DNA from 3 places in the Micromonospora sp. LOL_025 genome. Region 1 is predicted to be linked to each of the others. Evidence: riboswitches for the same ligand, from Rfam matches in the RefSeq annotation. Region 1 holds a riboswitch; each other region holds the start of a gene.
The links. Region 1 has a riboswitch for cyclic di-AMP ahead of ACFHW0_RS12710 (C39 family peptidase). Riboswitches for the same ligand answer to the same signal wherever they lie in the genome.
Positions count from the first base shown of each region.

Region 1 (4,305 bases):
GGCCCAGGCGCTGGTGCCGGAGGAGAGCCGCTGGTGGTTCACCCAGGTCTTCCCGCCGGTGCGGTCGCTGGAGTTCTGGATGGGCGTGGCCGCCGCCGAGCTGATGCGGCGCGGCCGGTGGCGTGGGCCGGGCCTGCCGCTGGCCAGCCTGGTCTTCGTAGCGACGTGGGTGGTCGCCGCGCAGTGGGTCCGCGCCGAACTGTGGGCGGCGCTGCTCTCGGTGGCGTACGTCCTGGTCATCGCCGCGGCGGCGGACGCGGACGTGCGCGGGCGGCGCTCGCCGTGGCGGTCCCGTCCGATGGTCTGGCTGGGCGAGGTCTCCTTCGCCTTCTACCTGGTGCACGTCCTGGTGATGATCACCGTCCTGCGGCTCACCGGCGACTGGGGCGTCGGCTTCACCGGCTGGTGGGGGCCGGTGGTGGTGCTCGGCTTCCTGCTGGTCAACCTGGCCCTGGCCGGTCTGTTGCACCGCGTCGTCGAGACGCCGATGATGCGGTTGCTCACCCCGCGCAGGCCGGCCCGGGCGACGCCCCGTGACGGGGGCGACGCCGGGACGCACCCCGGCGGCCCCGGGGCGACGCCGCCGGGGGAGCGGGGCAACGCCGTGCCGCGCCCCCGGGCCGCCGACCCGCACGACGACCACCGACCGGCGTACGTCGACTCGCGCCGACCGGGAGCGGGTGCTCGACATCTGCGAGCGTCAGCCTGCTCGGCCCGGCGGCCGGAGTGTCCGCCGACGAAATCCCGACCGTTTCCGTGACGCCGGTCACCACGTCGGCGAATCGGTCATCCGGCGCGGCCCGGCTGATTCCCGCCGGGGTTTCGGCGCCGATGTCCGCCACTCGTCCCGTTGTCACCCGGAGGCGCCCGCATAAACGGTCGTCCCATTGAGTCGTGTCAGTGGCGAAGTGCCCGCAAAAACCGTCTCCCGATCAAGGTTTAGGCAGGTGGGACGGGGTTGGCAGGGCGCGGACCGGCCAGTAATGTCGGCGCGTCCGGTGCGGTACCCGATCGCCCAGAGGCGACGCCGCGCCGACCCGCCTAATCGTGAACGACGAACCGGGGACCCAGTGCTTGTTGGGGTGAATCCGTGGGCCGTGGGCCCGTGGTAGGGCGTTCTTCCCGCCCGAATCCGTCAGCTAACCCGGTCGGCGGTGTCGGAAGGAGTTCCATCCCCATGCCACACCCGTCCACCCCTCGGTTGTTCCGCCGTCTCCACGGCGCCGCGGTGCCCGCGCTCGTCCGCCCGCAGGTCACGAGCTGACCCACCGGTCACCGTCCGTCGCCCGGCATCCCGGGCGCATCCCCTGAGTGGTCCACCACCCGCCCGGACGCCCGTCCGCGCGGTCGGTCCGCCCTGCCCTCGGCGCGGACCGACGGCCGCTCGCCCCCAGCCCGTGGAGGAAACCGTGAAGCACCACCTCAAGCGACAGCTGCGTCGCCTCACGTCCGAGCGCCCGTACCAGCTGGCCGCCGCGTCCGCCGCGGCGCTCGTGCTGGCGTCGGGCACGGGCGCGCTGTTGGCCGGAGCCGACGAGGCCCCCGCCGCCGCGCAGGCCCCGGTGGCCGCGACCGAACTGCGGGACGACACCGCGGCCTCGCGCAGCCAGGCCAGGGCCGCGACCGCCCCGTCCAGCGCCGCCCCGGCCGCGTCCAGCGCGGCCCCGTCGGCCCGCGCCTCCAGCGCCGCCCCGGACCCGGACCTGACCCGCAAGCCGGAGCCGCCGAAGCCCCCGGCCGCCAAGACCCTGGACTACGACTACCAGGCCCAGACCACCTTCTACAACTGTGGTCCGGCGGCCGTCCGGCACGCCCTCAGCGCCGCCGGCATCGCGCGCAGCCAGGACGCCCTCGGTGCCCAGTTGGGTACCGACCAGATGGGCACCGACTCGGCCCAGGACACCACCCGCGTGCTGAACGCGGTGGTGAAGGGCGACCCGTACCGGACTCGGATGATCCCTGGTGGCGCGGCCACCCCGGCCCAGATGGACCGGCTCCAGGCTGACGTCGTCGCGGCCATCGCCGACGGGCGGGGCGTCGTGGTCAACGTCGCCGGCAGCGCCACGGACACCGACGGCGGCTGGCACTCCTTCCCCGGCGGCCACTACATCGCCGTGGTCGGCTACCAGGACGAGGGGCGGCTGGTGAAGATCGCCGACTCGGCGAACCCGGCGACCGCCTCGTACTGGATCAGCACCATCGCCCTGGCGAACTGGGCGGCCACCCGCGGCTACTCCGCCTGAGCGACACCGTCGGGCGTCGGCCCCCGGATTCCGGGGCCGACGCCCGATGTCGTGTCCGGGTCACGGCCCTCGCCCACGGCGTCCGGTGGGTGGCACACTGCGCCCATGATCGATGAATCGGGTGACCGGGACGGCCGGCGGGTGCTCCTGCTGCTGCACGGCATGGGTGCGACCGGCGACGTGTGGCTGCCCTGGGCGCCGCTGCTCGAGCGTCGGTGGGCGGGACGGTGGCTGGCGCCGGACCTCGCCGGCCACGGCTGGTCGCCGCCGCTGCCGGAGTACTCGTTCCCGGGGCTGGCCGCGCGGATCGCCGCGGGGCTCGCGGCGGGGGACCGGCTCGTCGTGCTGGGGCACTCCCTCGGCGGGGTGGTCGCTCTGGCACTGGCCGCCCGCAGCGCCGGGCTGCCCGTCGACGCCGTGGTCGGGCTCGGCATCAAGGCCGTCTGGTCGCCGGCGGAGCTGGCGAAGGCGGGTGAGTTGGCGGCCCGGCCGGTGACCTGGTTCGCCAGCCGGGACGAGGCCGCCCGCCGCTACCTGCGGGTGGCCGGCCTGACCGGGCTCTTCGCCCCGGACCATCCCGTCGTGGAGGCCGGGCTGCGGCAGGTCGACGGCCGCTGGCGGCTGGCGATGGACCCGGCCGCGTTCGGCGTGGGCGCGCCGGACCTGCCCGCCCTGCTGGCCGCGACCGACGTGCCCGTGCTGCTGGCCCGCGGCGAGCACGACCCCATGGTCACCGACGCCCAGCTCAAGGAGCTGGGCGTGCCGGTCGCCACCCTGCCCGGCCTCGGGCACAACGCCCACGTCGAGGCCCCCGAGGCGGTCCTGGACCTCGTCGACCCCTACCGCTGACCGTTCCCCACCCTGGGCGGCGTCAGGTGGCGGGGGAGAGCGTCGCCTCGTCCGGGTCGAGCGGCAGGCCGGCCCCGCCGGCGCGCGGGGCAGGTGCGTTCCACTCCCCGTCGAGCTGGCGCCGCGCGGCCTCCAGGAACGCCTCGGCGTACGACTCGGCGGGGAAGTCGCCCAGGTAGCGGCTCCGGGTGGCCCACCGCGCCGGGGCCAGCGGATCGGTGTCCAGCAGCGCGGTCAGCACCTCGTCCGCGTTGGACATGTCGCGCCGCAGCACGTAGCCCGACCCGGCGAGCGGGAACTGCTCACAGAACCGGTCGCCGGAGTCCACCATGTCGGTGACCGCGTACGGCTTGCCGGAGTAGAGGTAGTCGGAGATCACTCCGGACACGTCGGAGATCAGCGCGTCCGAGCGGTTCACGCACTCGGTGAGGGTCAGCTCGCGGCTGGCGGCGGCGCCGAAGACGTGCTGCCGGCCGCTGCGGGCCCGGTCCGCGGCCAGCAGCTCGGTGAGCCGGCCCAACTGCCGGGCGGAGGCCGGGTTCTGGGAGGTGTACGGGTGGGCGCGCAGGATCACCGTCGCGCCCCGGTCGAGCAGCCGGCGCAGCAGCGTCTCGGCCACCGGCAGGGAGCAGTAGTTCGCGTCCGCGTTGTGCCCGGTCCAGGTCGGCGTGTAGAGCACGGTCGGGTTGGTCCGGCCGTGCGCCGGCTCGGGGCGTACCTCGATCGACTCGACCTGCGGGCGGCCGACGACGACGAACTTCTCCGCCGGGATGTCCACCCCGGCGCGGGCGTACCGGTCGATGGCGGCCTGGCCGGCGACGAAGATCCGGTCGAAGATCGCCGAGACGGGGTTGGCGCTGGGGGCCTTGTCGCTGTCGCCGTGGTGCAGCTGGACGTGGGTCAGCTGGGTGAAGCGGATGCAGTGGCTGTTCTTCGCGCCGTGGTTGACGTAGAACGCCACCCGCAGGCTCGGCACCAGCGCCTCGTCCATCGCCCTGGTGGTGGGGCAGTAGACCACGGGCGCGCTGGTGGCGGCCGCGATCAACGGCAGGAACTCCGGCTCGCGCACCATCACCAGGAACGGCCGGCCGATCCGCTCCAGGTACGGCAGCCACATGGTGACCTGGTACTCCGAGCCGGGCGGCGCGGAGAAGTGGAGCAGGAACTCGGGCCGGTGCCGGCGCAGCGCGCGGGACACCGCCGAGCCGCCGGC
Region 1 is NZ_JBHMIR010000007.1:230,777-235,081, reverse strand. It holds gene ACFHW0_RS12715 (acyltransferase family protein) at 1-760, shown strand, start outside; cyclic di-AMP (ydaO/yuaA leader) riboswitch at 1,029-1,169, shown strand; gene ACFHW0_RS12710 (C39 family peptidase) at 1,398-2,243, shown strand; gene ACFHW0_RS12705 (alpha/beta fold hydrolase) at 2,349-3,092, shown strand; gene ACFHW0_RS12700 (CDP-glycerol glycerophosphotransferase family protein) at 3,115-4,305, opposite strand, start outside.

Region 2 (4,305 bases), on a different contig from region 1:
TCGTGCCGGCTGAGCGGCTGGCCGGGCACGTCCACGATCTCCTGCCGGGAGCCCTCGCGCCGGTCGTGCACGTACCCGCCGCTGCCGGAGTCGCGGACCACCACCTTGAGGTTCACCCCCTCGCTGACCAGCAGCGGCTCCAGCACCTGGCCTATCTCGCCGCCGAGGGCGGTGCAGAGCACCACGTCGACCCCGAGCGACATCACCATCCGGGCCTGCCAGACGCCCTGCCCGCCGGGGTGCAGGTGCAGCTCCGGCGCCTCGCTGGGCTGGTCGACGGTCACCGTCAGCCGGGGCGTGGGCGCGAAGACCATCACGTGCCCGCTCATCCGTCGTACCCGTTCATGCGCCCACCCTCCGCCGATCGACACGCGCCATGACCATCCATCAGCTGACCGTAGTGCGACCGGCGGCCGGACGTCCGGACTCCGGGCGGGATCGGCGCGGCGTTGCCAGCGCGCCCGGCATGCGCGACGATCGGGCGACCACCGACGCTGGGAGACGGCGTGCTCAGGCGAAGTTCCTTCAGCTACACCGTCCAGGCGCGCTGCTCCCTCGTGGAGGCGGCGGCGCTGCTCGCCGACCCCGCCCGGCAGGTGGACCTGCACCCGTTGATCGTCCGGGTCCGTCGGGTGCCGCCCCGTCCCGGCGCGCGCGCCAGCTACGACATCACCGACCGGCTGGCCGCCGGGCCGGTGCGTCTGCCGATCACCTACCGCGCCGACGTCCTCGTCGACGATCCGGACGAGATCGTCACCGTGGCCCGTCAGTGGCCCGCCACCACGGTGCGCAACCACACCCGGCTGCGGGCGGAGCCCGACGGCGTGGTCCGCATCGAGGTCGAGATCACCCTCGCCGCGCCCGCGCCGCTTTTCGGGTACGCGTTCGGCCAGGCCCGCGCCGCCCATCTCGGGCTGGCCGCGCGCCTCGCCGCGGCCCTCGACACGGACCGGACCGGGCCGCCGGGCGGCTGACCGCGAGGCAGCCAGGCCCGGCCGGAGGCGACGGGCGCCGTGGTGCCCCGGCGATCCCGCGACGGGCGGGGCACCGGGGCACGGGCGTCAGTAGACCGACAGGTGCACGTGGTTGGTGTGGTCGCTGGACGGGTCGCCGTTGGCTCCGCTGTACGACTTCCACCCGCTGCTCGGCAGCCAGATCTGCCGGTACCAGATCACGTAGAGCACGGCGAGCCGGTCGGCGTTGCGCACGAAGTACGCCGACAGGTTGTTGCCGTACGTCCGGTCGCCCCCGGAGGCGTCGCCGCCGAAGCCGCCCTTCTGGGCCGCGAAGTCGCAGGCCCGACCCTTCGGGTGCTCGCCCGAGCCGCCGGGGCGGTAGCAGGAGACGTAACGGGTGAAGCCCGCCGCCTTGGCCTGGTTGAGCGCGTGCAGGGTGCGCGGGGTGATGCAGCCGTTGGCGGGGGTGGGGTCGTTGACGCTGCACGACTCGCGCGGCCAGGAGCCGTCGGAGTTGCGCGGCGCCGCCTTCGCCGTCTTGCTCGAGCTGCCGCCCGGCGAGGAGCCGCCGCCCGCGGACTGCTGCCGCTGTTGCTGCTGTTGCTGCTGCTCGCGGTTGGCGACCGTCAGTGCCCGTTCGGCCTGCTCCTTGCGCTTGGCCATCACGCTGACCTGCTTGCGCTGCTCCCGGATCTCGCCGTCCAGGGCCAGCTTGGTGCGGGTGGCCTCGTCCCGGGTCTCCTGGAGCTCGCGCAGGGCCCGGTCCTCCTTGGCGGCCACCGCGTCGAGGGCGGCGGCACGGTCCATGAAGCCGTCCGGGGAGCTGCTGTTGAGCAGGGCGGACGCCACGCTGAGGCGGCCGGTGCGGTAGGCGGCCCCCGCGATCTCGCCGACCTTGGCGGTGCGCGCGGTCAGCTCGACCTCGGTGGTCTTGAGCTGCGCGGCGAGCTGCTGCTGCCGCTTGGCCGACGTGTCCAGGGCGCGCTTGGCGTCGAGGTAGCCCTTGCTGGCGGCCTCCAACTGGGCCCGCAGGGCGGGGGTGCCGCCCTCCTCGTCCTGGCCGGGGGCCGCGGCGAGCAGGCCGGCGCGGGTGGCGGCCGCCGCCGGGGCGGCGGTGACCGGGGCCACGGCGGCGCCGAGGGCGAGCATCGTGGCGATCAGGGCCGCCGTCCGGGCGGCACGTCGTCGTACGGGTGCCATCACTGGCATACACGTGTCCTTCCGTCAGCCGCCGACCGGGTTAGCTGACGGGTTCGGGACGGAAGATCCCTACCGCTGACGCGGATGCACCCCACGAACTTGGTTCCCCGGTTCGCCCCGTCGGGCGATTAGGCGGCGGCCACCGCCGGCACCGGTGGGTGCCGCCTGGCGGAGGCCGAAGCCGAGCCTACCGGTGCCGGTGTGACTGGTGCACCGCAGGTGACGGACGGTGTACATCCACTAACAGTCAAATCCGACATAAGCCCACAATACTCTCCCAGATTTAAGGTTGTCCTCATTACCACTCGACCGCCCCGCAGGTCCCGGGCGACGCTCCCGGCTCGATCTGCAACGTGGCGTGCTCGATCTGAAAGTCGTCGTGCAGCGCGGCCCGGGCGGCGCCCAGCACCGCGCCGACCTCGGCGCCGGGGGCCATGGTCAGGTGCGCCGAGGCCACCTCCATCCCGGAGGTCAGCGTCCAGACGTGCAGGTCGTGCACCTCGGCGACGCCGGGCACGGCGGCCAGTCGGTCGTGCACGGCCGTGACCTGGAGGTGCTCCGGCGCGGCCTGCACCAGGATGCGCAGCGCGGCCCGCCCGAGCCGCCAGGTGCGCGGCAAAATGAACACGCCGATTCCGACCGCCACCAGCGGGTCCGCCCACCACCAGCCGGTGGTGACGATCAGCAGCGCGGCCCCGATCACACCGAGTGACCCCAGCAGGTCGCCGAGGACCTCCAGGTACGCGCCGTGGACGTTGATGCTCTCCTTCGCCCCGGAGCGCAGCAGCGCGAAGGCGCCGACGTTGGCGAGCAGGCCGAGCACGGCGACCACCAGCATCGGGCCGGCCAGCACCTCGGGCGGGTCGCCGAAGCGGCGCACCGCCTCGATCACGACGTAGACCGCGACCCCCGAGAGCAGCGCGGCGTTGGCCAGCGCGGCCAGCACCTCCAGCCGGTAGAGGCCGAAGGTGCGCTGCGGGTCGGCGCCCGCCCGCCGGGTGGCGGCGATCGCCGCGAGCGCCATGCCGATGCCGAGCACGTCGGTGAACATGTGCCCGGCGTCGCTCAGCAGGGCCAGTGAGCCCGTGCGGAAGGCCGCCACCGCCTCCACCACCATCAGGCCGGCGAGCAGCCCGAACGCCGCCCAGAGCCGGCCCCGGTGGCGGTGCGCGGCGTTCGCCACCGACCCGTGATGGTGGTCATGACCTGCGCCCACGCGCCCATCCTCCCTCTGGGGATCCGGATTCGCGTTCAATTTATGCTCACATCGCTATGTGTGCAAGTAACGGATCCTCAGCCGATCGGGTCGACGGTGGTCAGCCGCTGGGTGGCCCGGGACAGCGCCACGTAGAGCGTCCGTACCCCCGACCCCGGGTCGGCCCGGATCTCGCTCGGGGCGACGAGGACGACCCCGTCGTACTCCATGCCCTTGGCCTCCAGGCTGGTCACCACCTGTAGGCGCGGCGCGCCGAGCCCGCCCAGCCAGCCGGCCACCTCGTCGCGGCGGGGCACCGGCGTGATCACGCCGACCGTGCCCTCGACCTCGGCGAGCAGCGCGCCGGCCGCCGCCACCACCGCGGCCTCCAGCTCCGCCGGCGGCACCACCAGCTCGACCGGTTCGACGCCCGTGGAGCGCACCGCCCTGGGCAGCGGGAGGTCCGGGTGCAGCCGACGGATCTCGGCCGCCGCCACCGCGAAGATCTCCGCCGAGTTGCGGTAGTTCGTGGTGAGGGTGAAGTGGTGCCGCTTGCGCCGGCCCAACGCCTGGTCCCGGGCCCGGGTCAGCTCCTCCGGATCCCCCGTCCACGCCGTCTGCGCCGGGTCGCCCACCACCGTCCACGAGGCCAGCCGGCCCCGCCGGCCGATCATGCGCCACTGCATCGGCGAGACGTCCTGCGACTCGTCGACCACCACGTGCGCGAACTCCCGGTAGTCGTCGGGACGCTCCCGGGCCGCGTCGCGGGCGGCGCGCTGCCGGTCGGCGAAGGTGCTCAGCTCGCGGACCCCGCCGGCCAGCTGGAACGGGTCCCGCTTCGCCCGGGCCGGCCGCATCGGCTTGCCGAGCAACGCGTCCAACTCGTCGAGCAGCGCGATGTCGGCGATCGTCAGCCCCGCGGCGTCGAGGCGCCGGTACGCGTCGGCCAGCAGC
Region 2 is NZ_JBHMIR010000001.1:494,894-499,198, reverse strand. It holds gene ACFHW0_RS02360 (1-phosphofructokinase family hexose kinase) at 1-329, opposite strand, end outside; gene ACFHW0_RS02355 (SRPBCC family protein) at 507-974, shown strand; gene ACFHW0_RS02350 (coiled-coil domain-containing protein) at 1,062-2,156, opposite strand; cyclic di-AMP (ydaO/yuaA leader) riboswitch at 2,170-2,301, opposite strand; gene ACFHW0_RS02345 (cation diffusion facilitator family transporter) at 2,455-3,372, opposite strand; gene ACFHW0_RS02340 (HelD family protein) at 3,450-4,305, opposite strand, start outside.
Region 2: another riboswitch for cyclic di-AMP. It lies ahead of ACFHW0_RS02350 (coiled-coil domain-containing protein); the one in region 1 lies ahead of ACFHW0_RS12710 (C39 family peptidase).

Region 3 (4,305 bases), on a different contig from region 1:
CGGATCGGTCACCGGTTGGGCGTGGCCGGCGACGTAGGCTTCGTCGTCGCTCTCCTCCGGCGGGAAGGAGTGCAGCGCGTAGCGGCCGTCGCGCTCCAGGTCGCGCCGCTTGGGCGAGTCGACGACGAAGCAGAAGAGCCCCTCGTCGGTGATCACCGGGGAGACCGGGTGCACCCGGGGACCGCCGTCGGCGCGGACGGTGGCCAGGTAGCCGAAGCCCGGCCCGTACTGCTGCATGAGAAGGCGGATCCCGTCGGCGAGGCGGGGCTCGTCGGCGGCGAATTCGGACCAGGAAGCCATGCGGGCATTCTATCGAACAAACGTTCGAACACGCACTCCGACACGCAGGTCACCCGTGTCGCTCGCTAAGGTGTGCGGATGCTGCTCTCCGACCGCGACCTGGCCTCCGAGATCGAGGCGGGCACGCTCGCGCTGGAGCCGTTCGAGCCCGCGCTGGTGCAACCGTCCAGCATCGACGTACGCCTGGACAAGCTCTTTCGGGTCTTCAACAACCACCTCTACACCCACATCGACCCCGCGCAGCAGCAGGACGACCTGACGTCGATGGTCGAGGTGCCGGAGGGCGAGCCGTACGTGCTGCATCCGGGCGAGTTCGTGCTCGCCTCGACGCTGGAGGTGATCACGCTCGGCGACCAGCTCGCCGGCCGCCTCGAAGGGAAGAGCTCCCTGGGCCGGCTCGGCCTGCTCACCCACTCCACGGCGGGCTTCATCGACCCGGGCTTCTCCGGTCACGTGACCCTCGAACTGTCCAACGTGGCCAACCTGCCGATCACCCTCTGGCCGGGCATGAAGATCGGGCAGCTCTGCATCTTCCGGCTCTCGTCGCCGGCGCAGCACCCGTACGGCTCGGCCGTCTACGGCTCGCGCTACCAGGGGCAGCGCGGGCCGACCCCGAGCCGTTCCTGGCAGCACTGGCGCACGTGGCCGACCCGCTGACCCGGACCTAGCGGGCCTGCGGAGGGCCCCCGCCGGGCAGGGCCCCCCGCGTGCCTCAGCCGGGTCGGCCGTAGCTGTGGATCGGGCCGTCGTCGACCTTCTTCATCTTGATCGGCACCCCGGCGCGGGAGGCGTGCACCACCCAGCCCCCGCCGACGTACATGCCGACGTGGTGCAGGTCGCTGTAGTAGAAGACGAGGTCACCCGGGCGCAACTCCCCCCGGCTGACGGTCGCGGTGGCCCGGCGCTGCTGCGCGGCGTTGTGCGGCAGCGAGACCCCGGCCTTGGCCCAGGCGGCGAGCATCAGGCCGGAGCAGTCGTACGAGTTCGGACCCTCGGCGCCCCAGACGTAGGGCTTGCCGATCTGCGCGCAGGCGAACTTCACGGCGGTGCCGGCCGCGCCGCCGGGATAGCTGGCGGGGCAGGGCGCGGGGCGCAGCGGCCCGCCACCGCCGTTGCCGTAGATCCGCAGCCGCAGCTTCTGCAACCGGTCGATCTCGGCGTTGATCTGCTTCTTCTTCGCCGCGAGCTGGGCCTCGGTGCGGCTGAGCTGGACGACCATCTCGTCCAGCGGCGCCTTCCGGGCGGCCAGCCGGTCGCGCAGCTCGGCGACCTGCCGCACGTCCTGCTGCTGGTGCTGGGCGAACCGGTCGAGCAGTTCGAGTTGCCCGACCATCTCGCTCGGTGAGCGGCTGCCCAGCAGGGCGTTGACGGCGGAGACGTTCTCGCCCTTGTAGGCGCGGGCGGCCAGCGCGCCCACCTTCTCCATCGCCTGGTCGACCTGCTTCTCCAGCGGCCCGATCTGCGCGGCGAGCGCGTCGGCCTGCTTCCGCCTGGCGGCCAGGTCCTGTCGGGTGGCGTTGTGCCGTTCGATGACCGGTTCGAGCTTGTTCCAGTCCTCGTCGATCTGCCGTTCGATCTCGGCGACCGTCGGTTCGGCGTGGGCCGCCGTGGCGCCGCCGGTCAGGACGACGGCGAACGCGGCCAGGGCGGCGAGGGCGGTGGTGCAGCGGTACCAGCGTGGGCGCGGCGCAGCCGTCACCGGGTCGGCGAGGGCCGACCGGGTCGACGGTGGCCGCGGGGCATGGTGTGCCACCGGGCTTCGTACTCCTTCTTCCGGACCGCCTACCGGGTTAGCTGACGGGTTCGGGCGGGAAGGGGCGCCCTACCGCAGGATCGCGGATTCACCCCGGGGAACCTGGGTCCCCGGCTCGCTCGGGAGCGACTCGGCGGTGTCGGACCGTCACCGCCCTGGTTGGACGGATTGTCACCGGCCGACGAATGACCAGAGTAGAGACGACCGTTATCGATCCGCAACCCTGCGGACGGTGACACTCCGTGCCCACCCGCGCCGGACGAATCCGCAACCCGGGCGACGAAGATTTCCTTCCTCATGAAGTGTCTGACGGAAAGGTATTGACCGGAGGCGGCGGACGGGGCGAAGGTGACCCCACCTTTGCCCGTCCGAACTGGGGGTCTGATGCACCTGTCAGCGACATCGAGGAGCAGACGCGTCCTGCTGGCCGCCGCCATGGCCGCCGCCATGGCCGCGACGCCGCTCACCGCCGCCGGATCCGCCGCCGCAGCAGCGCCGGTGGACGACCGGCAGCAGCAGTACGCGGCCGCGGCGGCCGAGTACGGCGTGCCGGAGAGCGTCCTGCTCGGGGTCTCCTACCTGCAGTCCCGCTGGGACACCAACGCCGGCACGCCCAGCACCAGCGGCGGCTACGGACCGATGCACCTCACCGACGCCGAACACGTCGCCGCCCTGTCCGGCGGCACGCACCACGACGAGGGCACCGAGGACCCGCGCGGCGACGACTCCCGCCCGTCCCTGGCCGAGGCCCACGAGCCGCCGGCCGCTCCGCCGCCCGCCGAGGCCGCACTGCGGACCGTCGACGCCGCCGCCGACCTGACCGGCGCCAGCGAGGAGTCGCTGCGGACGGACGTCACGGCGAACATCCGGGGCGGCGCGGCGCTGCTGGCCGCGTACCAGAAGGAGATCGGCGCCCCGGTCGGCGCCGACACCGACCCGGCGGCCTGGTACGGCGCGGTGGCCCGGTACTCCGGCGCGGACAGCGCCGACGCCGCGGCGGCCTTCGCCAACGAGGTGTACGCCACCATCGCCACGGGCGACAGCCGGGTGACCGACGACGGGCAGCGGGTCACGCTGGCCGGCCGCGCGATCCAGCCCGACCGCTCCTGGCTGGACCGGCTGCGCCTGCGCAAGCTCACCCGGCCGGACGGCCTTGAGTGCCCGAGCGACATCTCCTGCGAGTGGATCCCGGCCCCCTACCAGCAGTACGGCCCCACGGTGGGCGACTACGGCAACCACGACCTGGGGAACCGGCCCGCGCAGCAGAAGATCGAGTACATCGTCATCCACGACACCGAGGGCTACTTCGGTCCCAGCGTCAACCTGGTCAAGGACCCGAAGCGGGTGGGCTGGCACTACACCCTGCGCTCGGTGGACGGGCACATCGCCCAGCACATCAAGACCAAGAACGTCGGCTGGCACGCCGGCAACTGGTACGTGAACTCCAAGTCCATCGGCCTGGAGCACGAGGGCTTCGCCGGGCACGGCACCTGGTACACCGAGGCGATGTACCGCACCTCGGCCAAGCTGGTCCGCCACCTGGCGCGGGCGTACAACATCCCGCTGGACCGCAACCACATCATCGGTCACGACAACGTCCCCGGCACCGTCGCCGCGAACGTGCGCGGCATGCACTGGGACCCGGGACCGTACTGGAACTGGTCGCACTATTTCGACCTGCTCAAGGCGCCGTTCTTCTCGACCGGCACGCACCGCACCGGGCTGGTCACCATCGACCCGGACTTCGCCACCAACCAGCCGCCCTTCACCGGCTGCAACCGGCAGCCCCCGGGCGTGCCGAACCCGCCCCCGGCGACCGCCCCCTGCCCGCTGCGCGGCTCCTCGGCGCTGTTCCTGCACAACGCGCCGAGCCACGACGCGCCGCTGCTCAACGACATCGCGCTGCGACCCGACGGCACCCCGAACACCACGTACGTCTCCGACCACGGCGCCCGGGTCTCGGCCGGACAGACGTACGCGCTGGCCGAGGTGCAGGGCGACTGGACCGCGATCTGGTACCTCGGCCAGAAGGGGTGGTTCCACAACCCCGCCGCCAAGCCGACGGCGAAATGGTCCGTCGGGCTCGTGGTGACCCCGAAGGCCGGTAAGGCCACCATCCCGGTGTACGGCCGGGCCTACCCGGAGCAGGCCGCGTACCCGGAGGGCGTCCCGTACCAGACGATCTCGCCGCTGCAGTACACCCTCTCGGCCGGCCAGCGGTACGCCGTCGGCAACCTGCTCCCCGGCGAGTA
Region 3 is NZ_JBHMIR010000004.1:266,896-271,200, reverse strand. It holds gene ACFHW0_RS08075 (pyridoxamine 5'-phosphate oxidase family protein) at 1-300, opposite strand, end outside; gene dcd (dCTP deaminase) at 379-957, shown strand; gene ACFHW0_RS08065 (NlpC/P60 family protein) at 1,013-2,053, opposite strand; cyclic di-AMP (ydaO/yuaA leader) riboswitch at 2,066-2,199, opposite strand; gene ACFHW0_RS08060 (N-acetylmuramoyl-L-alanine amidase) at 2,438-4,305, shown strand, end outside.
Region 3: another riboswitch for cyclic di-AMP. It lies ahead of ACFHW0_RS08065 (NlpC/P60 family protein); the one in region 1 lies ahead of ACFHW0_RS12710 (C39 family peptidase).